3 regions of the Paenibacillus sp. RRE4 genome follow, and region 3 is predicted to be linked to each of the others. Evidence: predicted binding sites of a transcription regulator. Region 3 holds the regulator's gene; each other region holds the start of a gene.
What was found. Region 3 encodes Rex, which represses fermentation and respiration genes when NADH is low (regulators of the CRP and FNR family bind a similar motif). Its sites were predicted from a motif close to TTGTGAAATATTTCACAA; they were not measured.

Region 1 (6,540 bases), 680 kb from region 3:
CTGCTGCTTCCAATAAGATCAAGACGCAATACTTCATCTCGCCGGGCGGTACGGACGCAGGTCAGGTTCACTTGAGTGGTATTGGTGTACCTTCTACCGTAATTGGCATTTGCGGCCGATATATTCATACCTCTTCTTCCATTATTCATACGGATGATTACGATGCTGCTAAAGAATTGATTGTGAAGCTCGTGAAAGGTCTCGATCGTTCAACGATGGAAACCATTATTAATAACGCCTGATTCAGGCATAAATCAACGGTTTAAAGCTTTAAACTATAGAGATACCTCATTGAATCTTTTTCGGGGTATCTCTTTTTCTATTATTTACATAAATATAGGGTTCGTTTGAACATGTTGAGCATGAGATACATAAGATATGATAATGGAAGGTTAGTTAACTAAAGACGAAGAACCAACACATCAAACAGCGGGGGACCTTTGTATGGCAATGGGAAGGAACGGAAAATCAAATAAAGGTTCCAGAAAAACTAATGCCGCAAATACCCTTCTGAGTGGCAATTTAAAAGGAAAGAAACTTGAATTGATCGTTGCCGCGTTATTGGTTAGCGGGAAATTAAGAGTGGATGCGGTCACGCTGTTTAGAGAAGCCACTTTAGTTGTAGAATTAGTGGGCCAATATAAAACACTCCAAAAGATTGAACCCTCTAATTCAGATAAACTAGTGCAATTCTTGGATGAGACGGGCCGAGATATGACCCTGAACGATGTCATTCAGGCTTTTCAGCAACGTATAAATTCCTAAAAGCCAAGCAAGAAAAGAGGTGGCTGTGATGTCTGAATTTGATGGAGTCGGATTTGCCGAGCTGTTAATTGTTCTTATTCTTGTCGTTTTATTTGCGTTTGGCACTACAGATATTGATACGCTCAGCAGTACACCTACAAAAGCTTGAACTTGCCGTTGCTTGACATGGTACCTAAACTGCAATTTTTAAGACGGTGCGCTCTTAGTAAATTCATCAAGTTAAGCTCTTGATTTCAGAACGCCAGTCCATAAATAATGGGCTGGCGTTTGTGGTTGTACTACAGAAATAAAGGCGAGAATGCAAACCATGCCAAAATCAGTGTCAGGATTACGCAGACATTTTCTACAACTGCTCCATGCTTGGTTCCCGTACTCATCAGATTTGCTCGAATACGTAGCTTTAATGGTGGCAGCGGTCGAATCCCCCTATTGGTCAAGGAATCGGCAAGCAGATGTAGAGCATAAGCGGAACCTCCAGCAACCCAAATTTCTGGGCCTTGTTGCTGCGTTGTACTGAAGAGCAAACCCGTCCAAACAGCTGTTCCGTACAAGGTATGCGTTAATCCCCTGTGTGTAAGTGTCGTGCACAACATAAGCAGGCTGCCAGCAATCAGATTCCACGGAGCAAAAGCATGACCATAAAAGACCAAGCCCAGTCCAATGGCAAACATCAGTACTTTACGCAGTGATCGCGACGGCAGGAACGACACAAGCCCGATTAAAACAGCGAGTAGCAGATTCCACGGTTTGGCGGGAACGTAAAAATACACAAACACAGCCGCAGGCAAAAGAATCGTCTGTAACAGTCGAATCAAACTGCTCGGCAATGCTTTCGATACCAGCAATGAATTAGGCTCATCAATATCTGGCAACAACGAGCCTATTAATGCAACAGTTACAGCTGGAGCAGTAACCTGCATTCCAAGGAGTTGCAACACTGAAAGTGACACGCCTGTACCGATAATCAGGTGGGATCTTCCCATCATGATGCAAAAACGTCCTTTCGAGAAAATAGGGAACGTCACCGACCCCAATCTGATCATACCTCGAAAGAAAAACAAGAACAATAGTTCGTATTTCTTATTTCTGAAAAAAAATTTTTATTCGTGATGCTCATCACACTTAATTTACTATGAATGATCTATCGTAATTAGTGAAATAAATCACATCCAAGCTTGGTAGTCATTGTATAATTCAAATATAAGCCATTAAAAATGTTGGTAAATGCACAGGTTTACACAAGGAGGCATTCACATGAGCGGAAATAAAGAAAAATTAGTTGTCATTGGTAATGGAATGGCCGGAATCAGCACTGTAGAGCAAATTCTAAAATTAACTTCGCGCTTTGATATTACGGTTTTTGGTACAGAACCTTATCCCAATTACAATCGTATTATGTTGTCCTATGTCCTGGAAGGCAGTAAAACGCTGGATGACATTGTCCTTAACGATCTTCACTGGTACAAGGACTATGGCATTACGCTGCATACAGGCACAACCGTTGCCCGCATTGATGCGGAGACTCGTGAAGTTGTAACAGAAGATGGGCACCGTACTCCGTACGACAAAGTTATTATCGCAACAGGTTCAAGTTCTTTTATCCTCCCTGTACCCGGACATGACAAGCAAGGTGTCGTTGGGTTCCGTGATATCGCCGATTGCAATATCATGCTGGAAGCAGCAAAAGCATACAAAACAGCGGCTGTCATCGGGGGCGGACTGCTGGGTCTGGAGGCTGCTAAAGGACTTGTCCAACTCGGCATGGATGTTACCGTTGTGCATTTGATGGATGATCTGATGGAGCGTCAACTCGATCCACAGGCTTCTGCCATGTTGAAAGCGGAACTGGAGCGTCAGGGAATTAAATTCAAAATGGGAGCACAAACCTCCGAACTCCTGGGTGGAGACCGGGTTGAAGGCATTCGTTTTGCCGACGAATCTGTGTTGAATGTTGATTTTGTGGTCATGGCGGTTGGTATTAAACCGAATATAGCTGTAGCTCGCGAGAGCGGTATCGAAGTCAACCGAGGCATTGTCGTGGATGACTACATGCAGACTTCACTGAAGGATGTTTACTCTGTCGGAGAATGTAATGAACATCGCGGTGTGTGTTATGGACTTGTGGCGCCACTGTTTGAACAAGGAATGATTCTTGCGAAACATATTTGCGGAGTCGAAACAGCTCCGTATGAAGGCTCGGTTGTATCCACCAAATTGAAAATTTCGGGTGTAGACGTCTTCTCTACTGGCGAATTCATTGACAGCCCTGAACATACCGTGATTTCACAGAAAGACGACTGGAAACGTACTTACAAAAAAATCCTGCTTCGTGACAATACAATGGTAGGTGCCGTACTCTTTGGTGACATTACGGATTCCGCCGAACTGCAGAAACTGATCAGGAACCAGACTGAAATGACCGATGAATTGTATGGTTCACTTATGGGTACAGGCTGCGGCGGTCATAAAAAAACGGCGTCTGTTGAAACGATGCCTGAAGATGAAATCGTATGTGGATGTAACGGCGTAACCAAAGGTGCCATCATGGATGTCATTACAAACCAGGGTCTAACTACAGTTGACGAGATTAAAGCCTGTACAGGTGCAACCCGCTCTTGCGGAGGATGTAAGCCGGTAGTCGAACAGATTTTGCAATATGTGCTAGGAGATAACTTCACTGCCGGAGCCAAACAGGGAATCTGCAGCTGTACAACTCTCGGGCGGGATGAGATTGTAGCTGAAATCCGGGAAAAAGGCTTGCAAACGAGCAAGGAAGTCATGAATGTACTTGGCTGGAGCCTGCCTGAGGGTTGCTCGAAATGCCGTCCGGCCATCAACTACTATCTGGGCATGATCTATCCGGACACACACGAGGATGAAAAAGAATCACGTTTTGTTAACGAACGTATGAACGCCAACATTCAAAAAGACGGAACATACACCGTTGTACCTCGGATGTACGGCGGGGTAACGACACCAGCCGATCTGAAAAAGATCGCCGATGTTTCGGTTAAATATGATATCAAAGCGGTTAAAGTGACGGGCGGTCAACGACTGGATCTCATCGGTGTCAAAAAAGAAGATTTGACTAAAGTTTGGGCTGAACTGGATATGCCTTCGGGTTATGCCTATGCAAAATCGCTTCGTACTGTTAAAACGTGTGTTGGCTCCCAGTTCTGCCGCTTCGGTACACAAGATTCCATGGCCATGGGTGCACGAATCGAACGTAAATTTGAACGTCTTGATCTGCCAGCCAAATTCAAATATGCCGTGAACGGCTGTCCTCGGAACTGTGCAGAAGCATGCACGAAGGATATCGGGATCGTCGGGAATGACGGCGGCTGGGAAATCTTCATCGGTGGTAATGGCGGGATCAAAGCAAGACTTGCTGACTCGCTGTGCAAAGTGAAAACCGATGATGAACTGATTGAGTTGTGCGGAGCCATCATGCAGTATTACCGGGAGACAGGTAACTATCTGGAGCGTACATCGGAATGGGTAGAACGCATGGGTCTGGAGCACATTCGCTCGGTTGTTGTGGATAATGTGGAGGAACGTAAAGCGTTGATGGAACGGATCGAGTTTGCCCTCGCACAGGTGGAAGAACCATGGCAAAAAGCGATTCGTGATGAAGAAGGACAGAGCAAAATGTTCCATAGCATTGAAGTTACGTCACGTCCATAAACCAACTTATATTATATAGGATTCAAGTAGAGAAACCAATGGATACCAAAGGAGTGGTTTACGATGACAACCAAACAAACAGGTACGTATTTCCCGGCTGGATTTATAGATGAATTTCTGCCACGCATTGGCAGAGTTGTCGAGATCGAAGATCTTCAGCTTGCGGTATTCCGTGCTTCGGATGGCACCATCTTTGCTGTTGATAACCATAACCCCCACCCTAAGGGTGGACCGCTGGCGGAGGGCATAGTCTCTGGGCACTACCTCTATGATCCGCTGTACGACTGGAAAATTGATTTGACGACAGGTCAGGTGCAGGCACCAGACACCGGTCAAGTGCAGATGTATCCGGTCAAGGTCGAGAATGACCAGGTCTGGATTGCTGTATAACCTCTGCTCTGCTGTACAATGGAGATTGAGATTGAAGTTGACTAATGGGGGAAACTGTGATGTATACACCAAGTGTTGAAGGAATTATTGAGGCTGCCGTCAAAAAGAGAGATCAGATGAATGCAAGTTTGCCACGTTACATGGTCGCTGCCTTAATGGCAGGTGCCTATGTGGGGCTCGGCATTATCCTGATTTTTAGTATCGGAGCTCCGCTGCTTGCCGCACACTCACCACTGCAAACGATGCTGATGGGTATGTCCTTCGGACTCGCCCTGACGCTGGTGATCTTTGCCGGGTCAGAGCTGTTCACAGGGAACAACATGTTTTTTACGATGAGTACACTCGCCGGACGTACCACAGTGAATGATACGCTAAAAAACTGGGGACTTGTTTTTCTGGGCAACCTGATCGGCGCCGTCCTGCTTAGCCTGCTGATTGTAGGTAGCGGTCTGTTCAAAGCAGCCACCCCGGAGCATCTTCTGTTCGTCGTTTCTGCCAAAAAAATGAGTGCTCCAGTAACTGAGCTTTTCTTCCGCGGCATTCTCTGTAACTGGCTGGTATGTCTGGCCATCTGGATGTCTGCTCGCTCCAAAGAAGATATCGCCAAACTGGTTCTCATCTGGTGGTGTCTGTATGCCTTTATCGCAAGCGGTTATGAGCACAGTGTAGCCAACATGACCCTCCTGTCCCTGGCATGGCTGTTGCCTAACCACCCGGATACGATCTCGCTGGCTGGCTGGTTCCACAATATGATTCCGGTCACACTTGGTAACATCATTGGTGGCGCCCTGTTTGTCGGTATGGCCTACTGGTACACTTCACCGGTACGCAAAAAAGCATAATAAAAGCCACAGGAAACTGAATCTGATTCAGCATTCCTGTGGCTTTTTGATATTCCCTTTACAAATTTACATAGGATGTATAGATCGTTAATCTTCGGTTAACATAACCACAGTATAGTCGGTGTATCGACCACCATAACTAGCAAAGGATGATCACATCTATGGGAATCCATACGTACTTCCGATCACTGAACGATCTTGAACGTATCATTCGAACTCCTGGCAAATTCAAATTCGAAGAACATTGTGTATCCGCCCACTCGTGGAAAGTCGTACAGTATGCCAAAACACTTGCCGACATCGAGGAACAGCAAGGCGTGAGCATTGATTGGAAAAAGTTATACGAGATCACCAGTAGCCATGATTATGGCGAAATTTTTATTGGTGATATCAAAACACCGGTCAAACACTACTCGCTGGAGCTTCGTTCCATGTTGCAACAGGTGGAAGAAGGCATGGTATCACACTTTATTAATGAGAATATTCCGCCTGAGTTTCAAGATATTTTCCGCAGACAACTGCGCGAAGGTAAAGACAACTCCGTTGAAGGGCTTATCCTTGAAGTAGCTGATAAAATGGATCAAGTGTATGAAGCATTTGCAGAGCTGCAACGCGGCAATACGGAAAAAGAATTCATTGTCATGTACCGCTACGCATTGATCAAGATCAAAAATATCGACCTCCACTGTGTTCGTTATTTCCTCAATCACATTCTGCCCGATATTATCGAAGAAGGTAACCGCTCCCCGTTTGATATCCGCAAAATTACTGAAGAAGCATTGTCCCAATAATCGGCCCTGCCCACCGGATGAATTGGATCCATGGACAGAGCTTTTTTTGTTGCTCCGATATGCTGGAT
Region 2 (6,540 bases), 180 kb from region 3:
CAGGTCGTCAGACTGTGGTAGAAGGGTTCTTTTTGGGTAATATAGGGATATCAGTTGTTAAACGATATTTTCCATGGTTACCTGCCATAACGTGTTGTATACTGAAAGTACAGTCGCCTTGGATGCAAGTCTTGCTACTAAAATTTAAAGTTTTTTGAGGGAGACGTTTTCTTTAAAGCTCAAATGTGTTAATATGAAATATACTAACAAAACGTAAGTTGAGTGATCTCTAAAGAGGTGATGAAAGTGGAAGATCAAGATCTGCGGATGTGTCCGCGCTTTGAGACGGCGTTTTCTTTTTTGGGCAAGCGCTGGAATGGGTTGATTATTCAAACATTAATGAGTGGATCAAAGCGATTCAAAGACATCTCCAATCTGATACCGTCCATGAGTGACAAGATGTTGTCTGAACGGATGAAAGACCTGGAGAGCGAAGGTATTCTGGTACGTCATGTGTACCCTGAAACGCCAGTGCGTATTGAATATGAGCTGACTGAGAAGGGGAAGGCGTTACAGCCTGTAATGAGTCAAATTCAAGACTGGGCGGAGCACTGGGTGGAATAACCACCTGATGCTGTGTGCAGAAAGTACAGAAACTCTTGATTTCCAGTGAAATCAAGAGTTTTTGTCTTCTGTGACAGCTTAGATGGGACTTTTTCACTTATCCGTTGCACATGTTGTCATCAGATGTAGTATAATCTATAGAAAATGGCCGCAGACGGCCGGAGCGAAGGAGGCCACTTGTCATGAGAGAAGAAAGCTTATCCCGTGAAATACGCTACGGCAAACAAGATATTGCAGAACTTGAGAGCGCATCCATTCAGGTTCATCTGATTTATCAGAAAACGGCAGAACTGTTCAAACGTTCGGTTGATACACCTTCGGGTAGTAATGACCCTGTCCACAACGACGTGGATTGGATGAACAGCGCTGGCTCAGGATCGTCTCCGGCGGTGCTGCAAAAATGGATTCAAGCGCCTAGTGGCTGGAAATGTATCGGCTGTGAACTGCGGTTACCTGATCGTGTGTCTCATGCAAAACAGCAAACTTATAACGACCGGATTTGTCTGAAGGCCGGAAACGGTAAATTAGTCCAGATCGAAATGCTCATTCAGGCCGTTGTCTGGTCACAATACGAAAAAATCCGCATGTTTGCACCTTGGCTTGGTGACGAGCCGTTCTACACTGCGGAAGAACTGGAAGTTATTGCACGATATATAGTTCCGACGTATTTCTCGGATCGCCCATTGCATGAGCAGGGCAAAGTGTTCAAAATTCATCAGCCCTACGGTCATATTCCACTATATCAGGAATACGTAGATGCTCCGTCCTGCTGCGTACAGGTAGACGGTGCATTACTTGAAGGTCGTTTGCTTACTGGTGTTTTTGTATCCGATACTCAGACGTTTGGCCTTAATCCCTATGTGAAGGACGGCGACGGAGGCCGTACCTACATGCAGGCTTTTGTTCAATAGTGGTCTGGTCAAACGCATGGCTAATGCAGTATAGGAGGGTCTGCTTGCAGACTCTCCCTTTTTTGGATGGCAGGTGTTTTAAACGTTGAGAGGACAAAAGTAACGGCTTTGACACTGTTTTTTATCGAAGAATGTGCCATAATAAAGGGTATGGACAACAGGGTGAATGATTTTACGCAGGGTGGTGTTACCTACATGATGAAGAAAATTCCCGGTTACATAGGTCTATGTATGCTTGTTCTCGTCATTTTGACGGGGTGTACCAGAGAGACACAGCCTTCCGAACAGCCGGTTGTCTCAGAGAAAGATTCAGCCAATACGATTACGGTTGCCATTGACGGCAGTACTTTTTTACCTGATGCGACGAAGTCCATCAAGCGAGATTTCAGTGAAGGCCTGACGCTCAAAAAAGCTTTGCTGAACAGCGGGCTGGTTGATTTTACGGCAGATGGAAGACGCATACAATCCGTGGGTGAAGTTTCTCTTGATTCATCTCTGAGTTGGGCAGTGAAGCTGAACGGTAAGGATATTGCTCCAGAAAAGTGGGATACCGAGCTTCATGCTAAGGATGAAGTCATTATATACGTCAAAGCTGCTGACAGCGGGGGAGAAGGTGTCGCATATCAGACAACCCTGCTTAAAGTGAGCGGTGGTAGCGTGGAACCAAATCTGAATCGGCAGTATGCCGGTATTTATGTGCAAGAATGCACTGTTCGTGACGTATTAAAATCCAGTGGAGTTGTGCGTCTGTCGGAGAATAACAAGTTTGTTGTTGCCGTTGAGAATGTTATGCCTCGGACGAATCAGCGCTGGGTAATCAAGGTCAATGACAAAGAGTTAATGGAGAACGGATTGGATATGAAATTAAATCCACGGGATGCGGTCAAGCTTGAACTTATCAACGCATCCTGAGCACATACAAGGAAGTACGAAAGAAAAGCCCAATGTTGATAATGATCACATTTGGGCTTTTTTACCGTATTAAGAACTCTTTAAACAGTCGCAATAGCAAGCGAAAGGCGCTACCAGAGGTCGAGCCCTTAATTTACCAGTACGTCAAATGCGGCAGATCTCATTTGGGCACAATTCGCAGTGGCAAATGCCCTGCAACATTTTCAGGTCTTTGATCACAATCATGCCGTTGTCGTATTCAATGGCATCTTTTTTGCGAAGATCACTGAGCATGCGGTTTACACTTTCACGGGTAGCTCCAATCATATTGGATAGATCCGTGTGGGTAATTTTTTTATGAATAATTACATGGTCTCCATGTGCTTCCCCATAGGAATTGGACAACCGGATCAAGGTAGAACAGAGTGCCCCAGGTTTACCGTACAACATCAAATCCCGGAACTTCGTTTGCGTCAAACGATGGTGTATGCCCATCCACTTCATGAAATCAATCGCAAAGTCACAATGCTGACAGATCAGCATTTCCAGATCCTTGTGTTCCAGCACACCAATCTCGCTATCCTCCAGAACTTCCGCCGAGAAGCTGTGTCTGGAGCCGAAGAATGGATCAGCTTGACCAATCATATCGCCCGTCTGGTACATGTACATGATCAGTTCCTTGCCCTCGTCGGTGGATTTGGTGATCTGGGCACGTCCCCGTTTCATATAATAAAGTTTGTCAGAGACGTCACCTTCCCAGTACAGATGTGTTCCTTCCGGGTAAGTTCGGTCTTTCATCGTTACGAGCAGATGATTAAAATTCACTTCCGAGAAGCAGTTGGTGTTCCCGCGTTTTTCCAGTACGTTTGTTAGTTCTCCCATACGTTGATCTCCCCTTTATCTCCCCGGTCAGGCAAGTGTAGCTGAATGTTGCCCCCGAGGTTCGCCGCAAACTGTGCCATCCTGATCTGGTCATCTCGGCCGTGTGGAGGTACGGTACAAATTGCGGTGGTTCAATTTTTAAGTTCAGTATATACCTAAACTTACCGTTTGAGGGGCATGGAAAGCCTTTAAAAATGGCGAAATTCCAAACATTGTGATTAAATTCACTTTTATAGGGGAAGGATGAGGCTGTTGATCTACTATTTTAAATAGAGAGAGAAATCCCGTCTAAAAGGGGCTGTTAAAAACTTAATTAAAATTGTTCATACTTTGTGAAAAAAATCACATAATATATCTTTTCCCCATGATACGATGTGGATGTAAACAAGAGAGACAAACCAATACGAACCTTTAGGAGGATGAGGGAGATGGCTGTAAAGAATGAAGTCGCCCCAACAAAAGAACCGACAGCAGGTCAGTATATTCAAACGTTAATCGACAAAGCGAACAAAGCACATGCAGCATTCATGTCCATGGATCAGCAGCAAATTGACCGGATTGTGCAGGCTATGGCGCTTGCGGGACTGGATAAACATATGATGCTCGCCAAAATGGCCGTGGAAGAAACGGGACGCGGTGTGTACGAGGATAAAATTATTAAAAATATATTCGCCACAGAGTATGTTTATAACAGCATTAAATACGAAAAAACAGTAGGCGTTATCGAAGACAACGAATACGACAGCTTCCAGAAAATTGCGGAGCCGGTTGGGATTATCATGGGGATCACACCGGTAACCAACCCGACATCCACGACGATGTTTAAAGCACTGATTGCGATCAAAACACGTAACCCGATCATCTTTGGTTTCCACCCGTCCGCACAGAACTGTAGCCGCGAGGCAGCGAAAATTTTGCTTGAAGCTGCTGTGAAAAACGGTGCCCCAGCCGACTGTATCCAATGGATTGATGATCCATCCATGGATCGTACGAACGCATTGATGAACCACAATGATGTTGCTCTCATCCTGGCTACCGGCGGATCAGCGATGGTACGTGCAGCGTACAGCTGTGGTAAACCGGCACTGGGCGTAGGACCAGGTAACGTGCCTTGCTTTATCGAAAAAACCGCAGATATCAACCAGGCGGTAACGGATTTGATTCTGTCGAAGTCTTTTGACAATGGTATGATCTGTGCGTCTGAACAAGCGGTCATTATTGAAGAACCGATCTTCGACCAAGTGAAAAAGAAAATGATCACGAACGGCTGTTACTTTGTGAACAAAGAGGAAGCCGCCAAATTGACAGCAGGTGCAATCAACGCGGAGAAATGTGCAGTTAACCCGACCATTGTAGGTCAGTCCGCTGTGAACATTGCCAAAATGTGCGGCATTGAAGTACCGGCAGGCACTAAAATTCTGGTAGCCGAAATTGAAGGTGTGGGCACCAAGTTCCCATTGTCCGCCGAGAAACTGAGTCCGGTGCTGGCATGTTACAAAGTTAAATCTGCAAAAGATGGTATTGAGCGTGCAGCAGAAGTGGTTGCTTTTGGCGGAATGGGTCACTCCTCCGTTATCCACTCGAACAATGAAGAAGTGATCAACCAATTTGCGGATCGCCTGCAAACGGGACGGATTATCGTAAACTCACCTTCCACACATGGTGCGATCGGGGATATCTACAATACGAATATGCCATCGTTGACACTGGGTTGTGGATCGTACGGACGTAACTCAACATCTTCCAACGTAACTGCTGTGAACCTAATCAACGTGAAAAGGGTGGCTCGCCGTACCGTGAATATGCAATGGTTCAAAGTGCCGAACAAAGTCTACTTCGAAAAAGGTGCGACGCAATATCTCGCCAAAATGCCGGACATTACTCGCGTAGCGATTATTACGGATGCCGTGATGGTCAAACTCGGATATGTGGAAAAAGTAGAGCATTACCTGCGTCAACGTCAGACGCCTGTAGCCATTGAAGTCTTCTCAGAAGTTGAGCCAGATCCATCAACAACAACAGTAGACCGCGGTACAGCCATGATGGAACGCTTCCAGCCGGACTGTATTATCGCACTCGGCGGCGGATCACCAATGGATGCTGCCAAAGCGATGTGGTTGTTCTATGAATATCCAGACACGGACTTTAACAACCTGAAACAAAAATTCATGGATATCCGTAAACGGATTTACAAATATCCAAGACTCGGATCAAAAGCGAAGTTCGTAGCCATTCCGACAACATCGGGTACGGGTTCGGAAGTCACATCGTTTGCGGTCATTACAGATAAAGAGCATGGCAATACCAAGTATCCGCTGGCTGACTATGAATTAACACCAGACGTAGCGATTGTAGACCCTGAATTTGTATACAGCTTGCCAAGAACCGCAGTAGCCGATACCGGTATGGACGTATTGACTCACGCCATTGAAGCATATGTATCCGTGATGGCGAACGACTACACAGACGGTCTGGCAATCAAAGCCATCCAACTGGTGTTCCAATATCTGGAGCAATCCGCATTACAGGGTGACAAACTGGCACGCGAGAAAATGCACAATGCTTCGACGATTGCGGGTATGGCGTTTGCCAACGCGTTTCTGGGCATTAACCACAGCTTGGCGCATAAATGGGGCGGTCAGTACCACACCGCACACGGACGCACCAATGCGATCCTGATGCCACACGTCATTCGTTACAATGCGAAAAAACCGACGAAATTTGCATCGTTCCCGAAATATTCGCACTTTGTGGCAGATGAGCGGTACGCTGAAATCGCCCGTATTCTCGGATTGCCAGCACGTACAACCGAAGAAGGCGTGAACAGCTTGATTAAAGCGATCCGTGAGTTGAACAAAAAACTGGGTATCGAAGAATCGTTCCAGGAAATCGGATTTGATGCGAAAGACTTCGAATCGCGTGTAGATTACTTGGCAGATCGGGCCTTCGAGGACCAATGTACAACAGCGAATCCAAAACTGCCGCTTGTAACTGAACTGGCTGATGTGTACCGCAACGCTTTCTATGGCAAATTTGAATAACAAGCAACAAGCAACATTCAACAAATAACCATTTCAGATTGTTGCAAGTGATTCAGGGGTTCCCCATATCGGGGAGCCCCGATTGCCGTATAGTTGCAAAAAGACAGAGAAACAGGAAAGGAGGTGGGAAAGAGGGGAGTGAACAAGCGTACGGAGAGGTAAGCCCGAAAAGCGGCGAGGCGAGACATCCTTTTTTCAGGACAGTGTCCAGCACTGGAGTGTAGTAAGTCAAAATGGGCAGAAAAACGGAG
Region 3 (6,540 bases):
CTGCCGTTAATTACGATTCAACGGCTTAGCGATCTGTTTGCACCAGAGGACAGTGATCTGGGCTGGTTTTTCGACGGACTACGTGCAGAGAAGGAAGCAGAACCGATTCAGGACTTGGATGGGCATACGTATTACCGTCAGCTGGCGCTGAACGTTAGTGACTGGACGGAAATCGGAGCTCCTCGGGACGAAAGAGAAGCGAACCCTCTGGAAGGTGTGACCTTTGATCAGTTTATGGATCAGGTGCGAGCGAAACTGAAAGAGACATTGGATCACTATGAAGAGCGCGAAGCACAGACACAGATGTTTGGCAGTGTACGTCAGGCGCTGGATGAAGAGAAACATCTTTTGCTGGAAGCCGGAACGGGAACAGGGAAATCCTTGGGATACTTGTTACCTGCTATTTATGAAAGTGTAAAACAAGAACAGAAGGTAATGGTAAGCACTCACACCATTAATCTGCAAGAACAACTTCGCGAACGGGATATTCCGATGCTGACGCAGGTGGTTCCTTTTCCCTTCAAAGCTTCCGTGTTCAAGGGGAGAGGCCATTATCTCTGTCTACGCAAATTTGAACACAAAATCAACAAACGTGAATTTGCTACGCTGAAAGAGGATTACTTCACTGCAGCACAAATGATTGTGTGGCTTACCCAAACCGAAACGGGTGACGATGAAGAATTGAACCTCAGTGCACGCGGAGGAGATTTCTGGGAAACCGTGCAGAGCGAGTCCGAGTCTTGTCTCGGCAGATCCTGTCCGTGGTTCCGCAAGTGCTTCTATCATCGTGCGAAACATGAAGCAGGACTTTCTGACATTGTGATTACCAATCACTCCAAACTATTTACAGACGTGAAGGCTGCTCATCAGCTGTTGCCGGCTTATGAAAGTTTGGTCATTGATGAGGCGCACCATCTTGAAGATGTAGCGGGTAAACACCTTGGGCTTCACATGAAGTATTTTACTCTCGTACACACGTTGACCCGTTTGTTTAAAGATAGTCGTAACGGTCAGCTTCCAATGTTGCGCTCCCAGCTGTCAAGGCACGAGAACGGGGGACAATGGGGTTCGATGGTGGATCAAATGTTTCCCCTTGCCGTCGAAGTGAAGGAAATGTGGGATCGTCTGAGCGATGCTCTGTTTGGTCTTTTGCCTGAACGGAGTGATGCTTCTCCAGGGGAGACCGGACAGTTCTCGCTACGCCTTAAAGCGTCTCAGAAGCCTGCCAAGTGGCAGGAGCTGCAAGATTTGGAGAACCAGATCTATGTGACTTTGGGTGATTTGGTGCGCAAGGGTGACAAACTACTGCTTGAAGTAAAAGAAGATCAGGATGATTACCAGTCTGACAGTCTGATTACAGATATCACCGGGCTTTTGAAAGATCTGACCACGATGAAGGAGAATTTAAGATTCTTCATGCGTATGGATGATGCCAAGACCGTGTACTGGATGGAGGCCAGCGGACAGTTCCGTAGCAAGTCACTCCAGTTGTACGCTGTTCCGGTGGATGTGAGTGCGCAACTGAAAGAGATGTTTTTCGATAAAAAGAAAAGCGTTGTGCTTACATCGGCTACGCTGTCGGTGGATAAGTCATTCCAGTTCATGATTGAGCAACTGGGTTTGCAGGAAGCAGCCGACAATAATCGGCTTCTGACCTCGATGCTACCTTCCCCATTTAATTATCGGGAACAAGCTTTGTTAGTAATCCCGCGGGATTTCCCGAGTCTGAAGGGAAGCGTAGGGGACGCACACTTTGTTCAGATGCTGGTGCACTCTCTTGCTGAGACGGCGATTGCAACTCGAGGACGTATGATGGTGCTGTTTACCTCTTATAAAATGCTTCGACAAGTCTATGAGCCGCTGAAAGAGGCTTTGTCCGGGAATGACATCTCGCTACTGGGGCAAGGTGTTGACAGCGGCAATCGTTCGAAGTTGACCCGACGCTTCCAGGATGCCAAAGCAGCAGTCCTGCTGGGTACGAGCAGCTTCTGGGAGGGCGTGGATATTCCGGGTGAGGCGCTGACCTGTCTTGCGATTGTGAGACTGCCTTTCCAGCCGCCTAACCATCCGCTTCTGGAAGCGAAGAGTGAATTGTTGCAAGAGCAGAAGAAAAATCCATTCATGAAGCTGTCTGTGCCACAGGCAGTCATTCGCTTCAAGCAGGGGTTCGGCAGGCTTGTTCGCACGGGCAAAGATCGCGGAATCGTCATTGTGTATGATACGCGCGTAATTGAAGCTTATTACGGCAAGTACTTCCTGTATTCGCTACCGGGACCAAAGATGGAGCATATGCTGACAGAACAGATGGTTCCCCGTATTGCTGAATGGTTAGATCGACCTGTGGATAATCAAAAATAATGACGATGTACAGCTATAACATTGCATTGAACTTCACCATGGCGTTAAACTTTGAAGAAGACTTCACAAAGTTCGAACAGGGCAACGCTTCACTGAACTTATATTCCTAATAATTCGGGCATTCTGTATGAGGACATCATGCATGGATATTGCATGTATACAGAATGCTCATCTTTTCAATATTTATTTAATCGTGGCGATGGTAAGGGGGAGCAAGAATGAAATCGGATAAAATATCAGAAGCGGTAGTACGGCGTCTGCCTGTATATTTGCGTTATTTAAACGAGTTGGTTCAGCGTGAGGTGACAACGGTTTCCTCGCAGGAGCTGGGACAGCGACTGGATCTGAATCCGGCTCAAATCCGTAAAGATTTAGCTTATTTCGGTGATTTTGGTCGTAAAGGAATCGGGTATGATGTGTCTTACCTGATCGAGAAGATTCGTCACATTTTGAAAATTGATCAGCAAATTAATGTGGCTCTGGTGGGAGCCGGTAATCTCGGACATGCTTTATCGAATTATAACGCTTATTTGAAGGATAATATGAAAATTGTCGCTATTTTTGATGCCTATGGGCCCAAGATTGGCAGTAAAATTAATAGCCTGACCGTACAACCGATGGAAGAACTTACGGAAGCGGTTCAGAAAGAAAATATCCGTATTGGTATCATCACGGTGCCGGACACCGAAGCTCAGAATGTTGCCGACCAACTGATTGAATCGGGCATCGAGGCAATTCTGAATTTTGCGCCGACGATTCTAAAAACGCCTTCACATGTGCGGATTCATCATGCTGACTTTACAACGGATTTGCTCAGTTTGGCATATTATTTGGAGAACGGGAAGGAAGATGAGCTTGATGACAACGACGAATAAATGGGTAATCCACAATGGTAGATTTGCAGTAAACGAAGGGGCCAATTGGACTGTGGTTCAAGGGTATATGGTTGTTGAAAATGACAAGATTGTGCATATTGGTGAGACGCTGCCGGATGGTGACGAGAACCTGCCTAAAGTGGATGGAAAAGGACTGCTCTTCCTGCCGGGTCTGATCAATACGCATGGTCATGCAGCAATGTCCTTGCTTCGAGGTCATGGTGATGACCTGGCACTGCAAGTGTGGTTACAAGAAAAAATGTGGCCCATGGAAGCCAAAATGACTTCTGAGGACGTGTATTGGGGAGCATCACTTTCGGTGCTTGAGATGTTAAAAGGCGGAACCACGGCTTTCCTGGACATGTATGACCATATGGATCAGGTGGCAAAAGTGGTTGAACAGTCAGGGGCAAGAGCTGCGCTGGCTCGCGGTGTCATTGGACTGTGTTCGGAAGAAGAGCAGATGAGAAAGCTCGAAGAGTCCGCAGCATTTGCTCGTGAATGGAATGGACAGGCGAATGAACGCATTACAACCGTAATCTCTCCGCACGCGCCTTACACATGCCCTCCAGAATACATAGAGAAGCTTGTTCAGGTTGCGCATGATTTAAACCTGCCTCTCCATACTCACATGTCGGAGACGCTTCGTGAAGTGGAGCAGAATGTATCAGATTATGGCTTGCGTCCAGTGGCACATCTGGAGAAGCATGGCTTTTTCTCACGTCCTTCGCTCGTAGCGCATGCTGTGCATCTCAACGATGAAGAAATTGAGATTTTGGCACGTCATGATGTCGCTGTATCCCATAATCCGGGTAGTAACTTGAAGCTTGCATCCGGTGTAGCCCGTGTTCCTGCTTTGTTGAAAGCAGGAGTTACTGTATCCCTGGGAACAGACGGACCGGCAAGCAACAACAATCTGGATATGTTTGAGGAAATGAGACTTGCAGCTTTAATTCATAAAGGAGTATCCGGTGATCCTACCGCCGTACCTGCCGGGGAAGCGTTGCTTCTTGGAACAGCTTACGGTGCGAAGTCCATCTTCCTGAACGATACCGGAGCTTTGCAAGTTGGTAAAAAGGCTGATTTTATTGCGCTCAACATTGAACAGGCTCATTTCTATCCGCACACGGATTTGATTTCCCATGCAATCTACTCGGCTTCGGCGAAAGATGTGGAGCATGTATGGGTAGATGGCAAACAAGTCGTAAAACATGGTGAATGTTTAACACTGGATGAAGAGCGCATTTTGCGTGAATCCCAGTTGGCTTTTGATCAATTGCTTGCGCGTTAAGAGGAAAGGAAGTTCAACTCTTGAAGAAAAAAAAGAAGTGGATATGGATATCGTTGCTCATTCTTGTTCTGATTTTGATTGGACTTCAGCAATATTACGTCTATGTAACACAAGATCAGCGTAAAGAAGAAGCATTGGCTGTACAAGCCGCACAAGACCAGTTGGGGATTACATCGACTGATGAGCTTCGAAAGTACGTCTGGGGCGAGAAGAATGGCTCTGACAACATTTACTGGACGATGACAGCTAAAAACAAAGATAATCAGGACATTATGGTCTGGGTTAAGTTTGATAATAACAATCAGCCTGTTCAAGGCGCGGCAGGTGTGCACAGTGAGCTATTGCAGAACGGGATGTCCGAAACGCAGATTCGCAACCTTTTTAGCTCAGACGTTCCAGACGGTGAGATCAAACGAATCATGCCAGGCGTTGTGAACAATATCTATGTATGGCAAGTGTATTATAACGATGAGACGCATAACTATTATCGCTTTTACCGATTTAGCAACGGAGAGCAAGTAGATCTGGTATATACGTTACCGAACAGCTGACTTCGTCTTTCTTTCCTCCGTTAAGATCAATAGAACGGTCAACTCAACATAGTCTCACATAAAAACAAGCAAAAAACCGGCAGACGGGACACCGACTGAACCGGTTTTTCGCGTTGCAACCATTGAACATCAGTGAAATAGTTAAAATTATTAATTTATTCATATTTTCGCCTTCGAAATTGTATATACGATGTGATATACTCAGATATGTACTGGAGTTAACAAACAACGCAAATAAATCTGCAATAAACGTTGCAGACCATCATGTACAGCTAAATATACAAGCCTGTAGATTAAGGACGGGCTCATTTTGGGAGGGGTAATTCATTTGAAGCTGAAAGTATTGCCTATTGTTCTAACCGCCGTAGTTTCTGCCGTCCTGTTGTTTGGAGGTTGGTTCATATACCGTCAAGTAGCCGTACAGAGTCCGATTGAAAAGATGGTTACTCAGTACGAAGGTGTTAATAGCGTTCAGTTAACTATTAACCGCAATGATGTACAAATGAAACTTGATTTAAAGCCGAATGTAGATTTAGGTAGACTGGTGCAATATATTCATAGAGAAGGACAGAACCTGATCGGCTCCCGAGCGCTCAAACTGGATGTCGTAGACCACTCCAATGAGGCGCTTGAAAACTGGTGGGGAGATGCCATGTTTACCGTAGCTCAAGCGATGGAGAACAAACAATACGCCGAGATTACTCCGACGTTGTCCAAGATGGCTACAGGAGGAATTCAAGTCAATACGGCGATGGATGACAACAATGTTTATGTGAGTCTGAGAGACGGAGAAGCCAGCAAGTTCATTATACTGCCGCGTGTACCCGGTCAGATAGGAGTGTGGCCTAATGCCTAAATGGACAAAAGAAGCAGCCATAGGATTTGTCCCCGTTGTTATCATTTTTCTTGCTTTTATCGGTGTGAATATTGTTCCGATTCTGATCGCAGCATTGCTGGTTGGTGGGTTATTATTCATGATGCAGATGCGCGGCGGGATCACGGTAGGTGCCGGACAAGAGCGTAAACGGAAGAAAAAAGGACCTTCAAAACTGACGTTTGAAGAAATTGGAGGTCAGGATAGTGCCAAGCAGGAATTAAGAGAAGCGCTTGACTTTCTGATTCGCTATGAAGAAATACAGAAGTTCGGGATAAGGCCAATGAAAGGTATTCTGCTGACGGGCCCTCCGGGAACAGGGAAAACGTTGATGGCTAAAGCGGCGGCGCACTATACCGATTCGGTTTTTGTAGCTGCATCAGGAAGTGAATTTGTCGAAATGTATGTAGGTGTAGGTGCCAGCAGAATCCGGGATTTGTTTAAGGATGCCAGAACACGTGCCGCGAAGGAAAACAAGGAAAATGCTATCATTTTCATTGATGAGATTGATGTGATCGGCGGTAAACGTGAAGGCGGACAGCAGCGTGAGTATGATCAGACCTTAAATCAGTTGCTGACGGAGATGGATGG

Region 1: the regulator Rex is predicted to act here: its motif matches at 1,917-1,934, upstream of nirB (nitrite reductase large subunit NirB).
Region 2: the regulator Rex is predicted to act here: its motif matches at 3,579-3,596, upstream of adhE (bifunctional acetaldehyde-CoA/alcohol dehydrogenase).

What each region holds. Positions count from the first base shown of each region.
Region 1 covers NZ_JAUZUT010000001.1:3,507,120-3,513,659, forward strand. Annotated here, with positions in the region: gene Q9R46_RS15820 (M42 family metallopeptidase) at 1-242, shown strand, start outside; gene Q9R46_RS15825 (hypothetical protein) at 445-765, shown strand; gene Q9R46_RS15830 (metal-dependent hydrolase) at 1,044-1,751, opposite strand; gene nirB (nitrite reductase large subunit NirB) at 2,020-4,449, shown strand; gene nirD (nitrite reductase small subunit NirD) at 4,513-4,839, shown strand; gene Q9R46_RS15845 (formate/nitrite transporter family protein) at 4,899-5,681, shown strand; gene Q9R46_RS15850 (YfbR-like 5'-deoxynucleotidase) at 5,843-6,472, shown strand.
Region 2 covers NZ_JAUZUT010000001.1:3,005,330-3,011,869, reverse strand. Annotated here, with positions in the region: gene Q9R46_RS13640 (winged helix-turn-helix transcriptional regulator) at 268-564, shown strand; gene Q9R46_RS13635 (hypothetical protein) at 747-1,475, shown strand; gene Q9R46_RS13630 (hypothetical protein) at 1,671-2,387, shown strand; gene Q9R46_RS13625 (Crp/Fnr family transcriptional regulator) at 2,532-3,248, opposite strand; gene adhE (bifunctional acetaldehyde-CoA/alcohol dehydrogenase) at 3,677-6,289, shown strand.
Region 3 covers NZ_JAUZUT010000001.1:2,825,376-2,831,915, reverse strand. Annotated here, with positions in the region: gene dinG (ATP-dependent DNA helicase DinG) at 1-2,358, shown strand, start outside; gene Q9R46_RS12710 (redox-sensing transcriptional repressor Rex) at 2,577-3,233, shown strand; gene Q9R46_RS12705 (amidohydrolase) at 3,217-4,524, shown strand; gene Q9R46_RS12700 (DUF5590 domain-containing protein) at 4,545-5,075, shown strand; gene Q9R46_RS12695 (hypothetical protein) at 5,404-5,931, shown strand; gene Q9R46_RS12690 (AAA family ATPase) at 5,924-6,540, shown strand, end outside.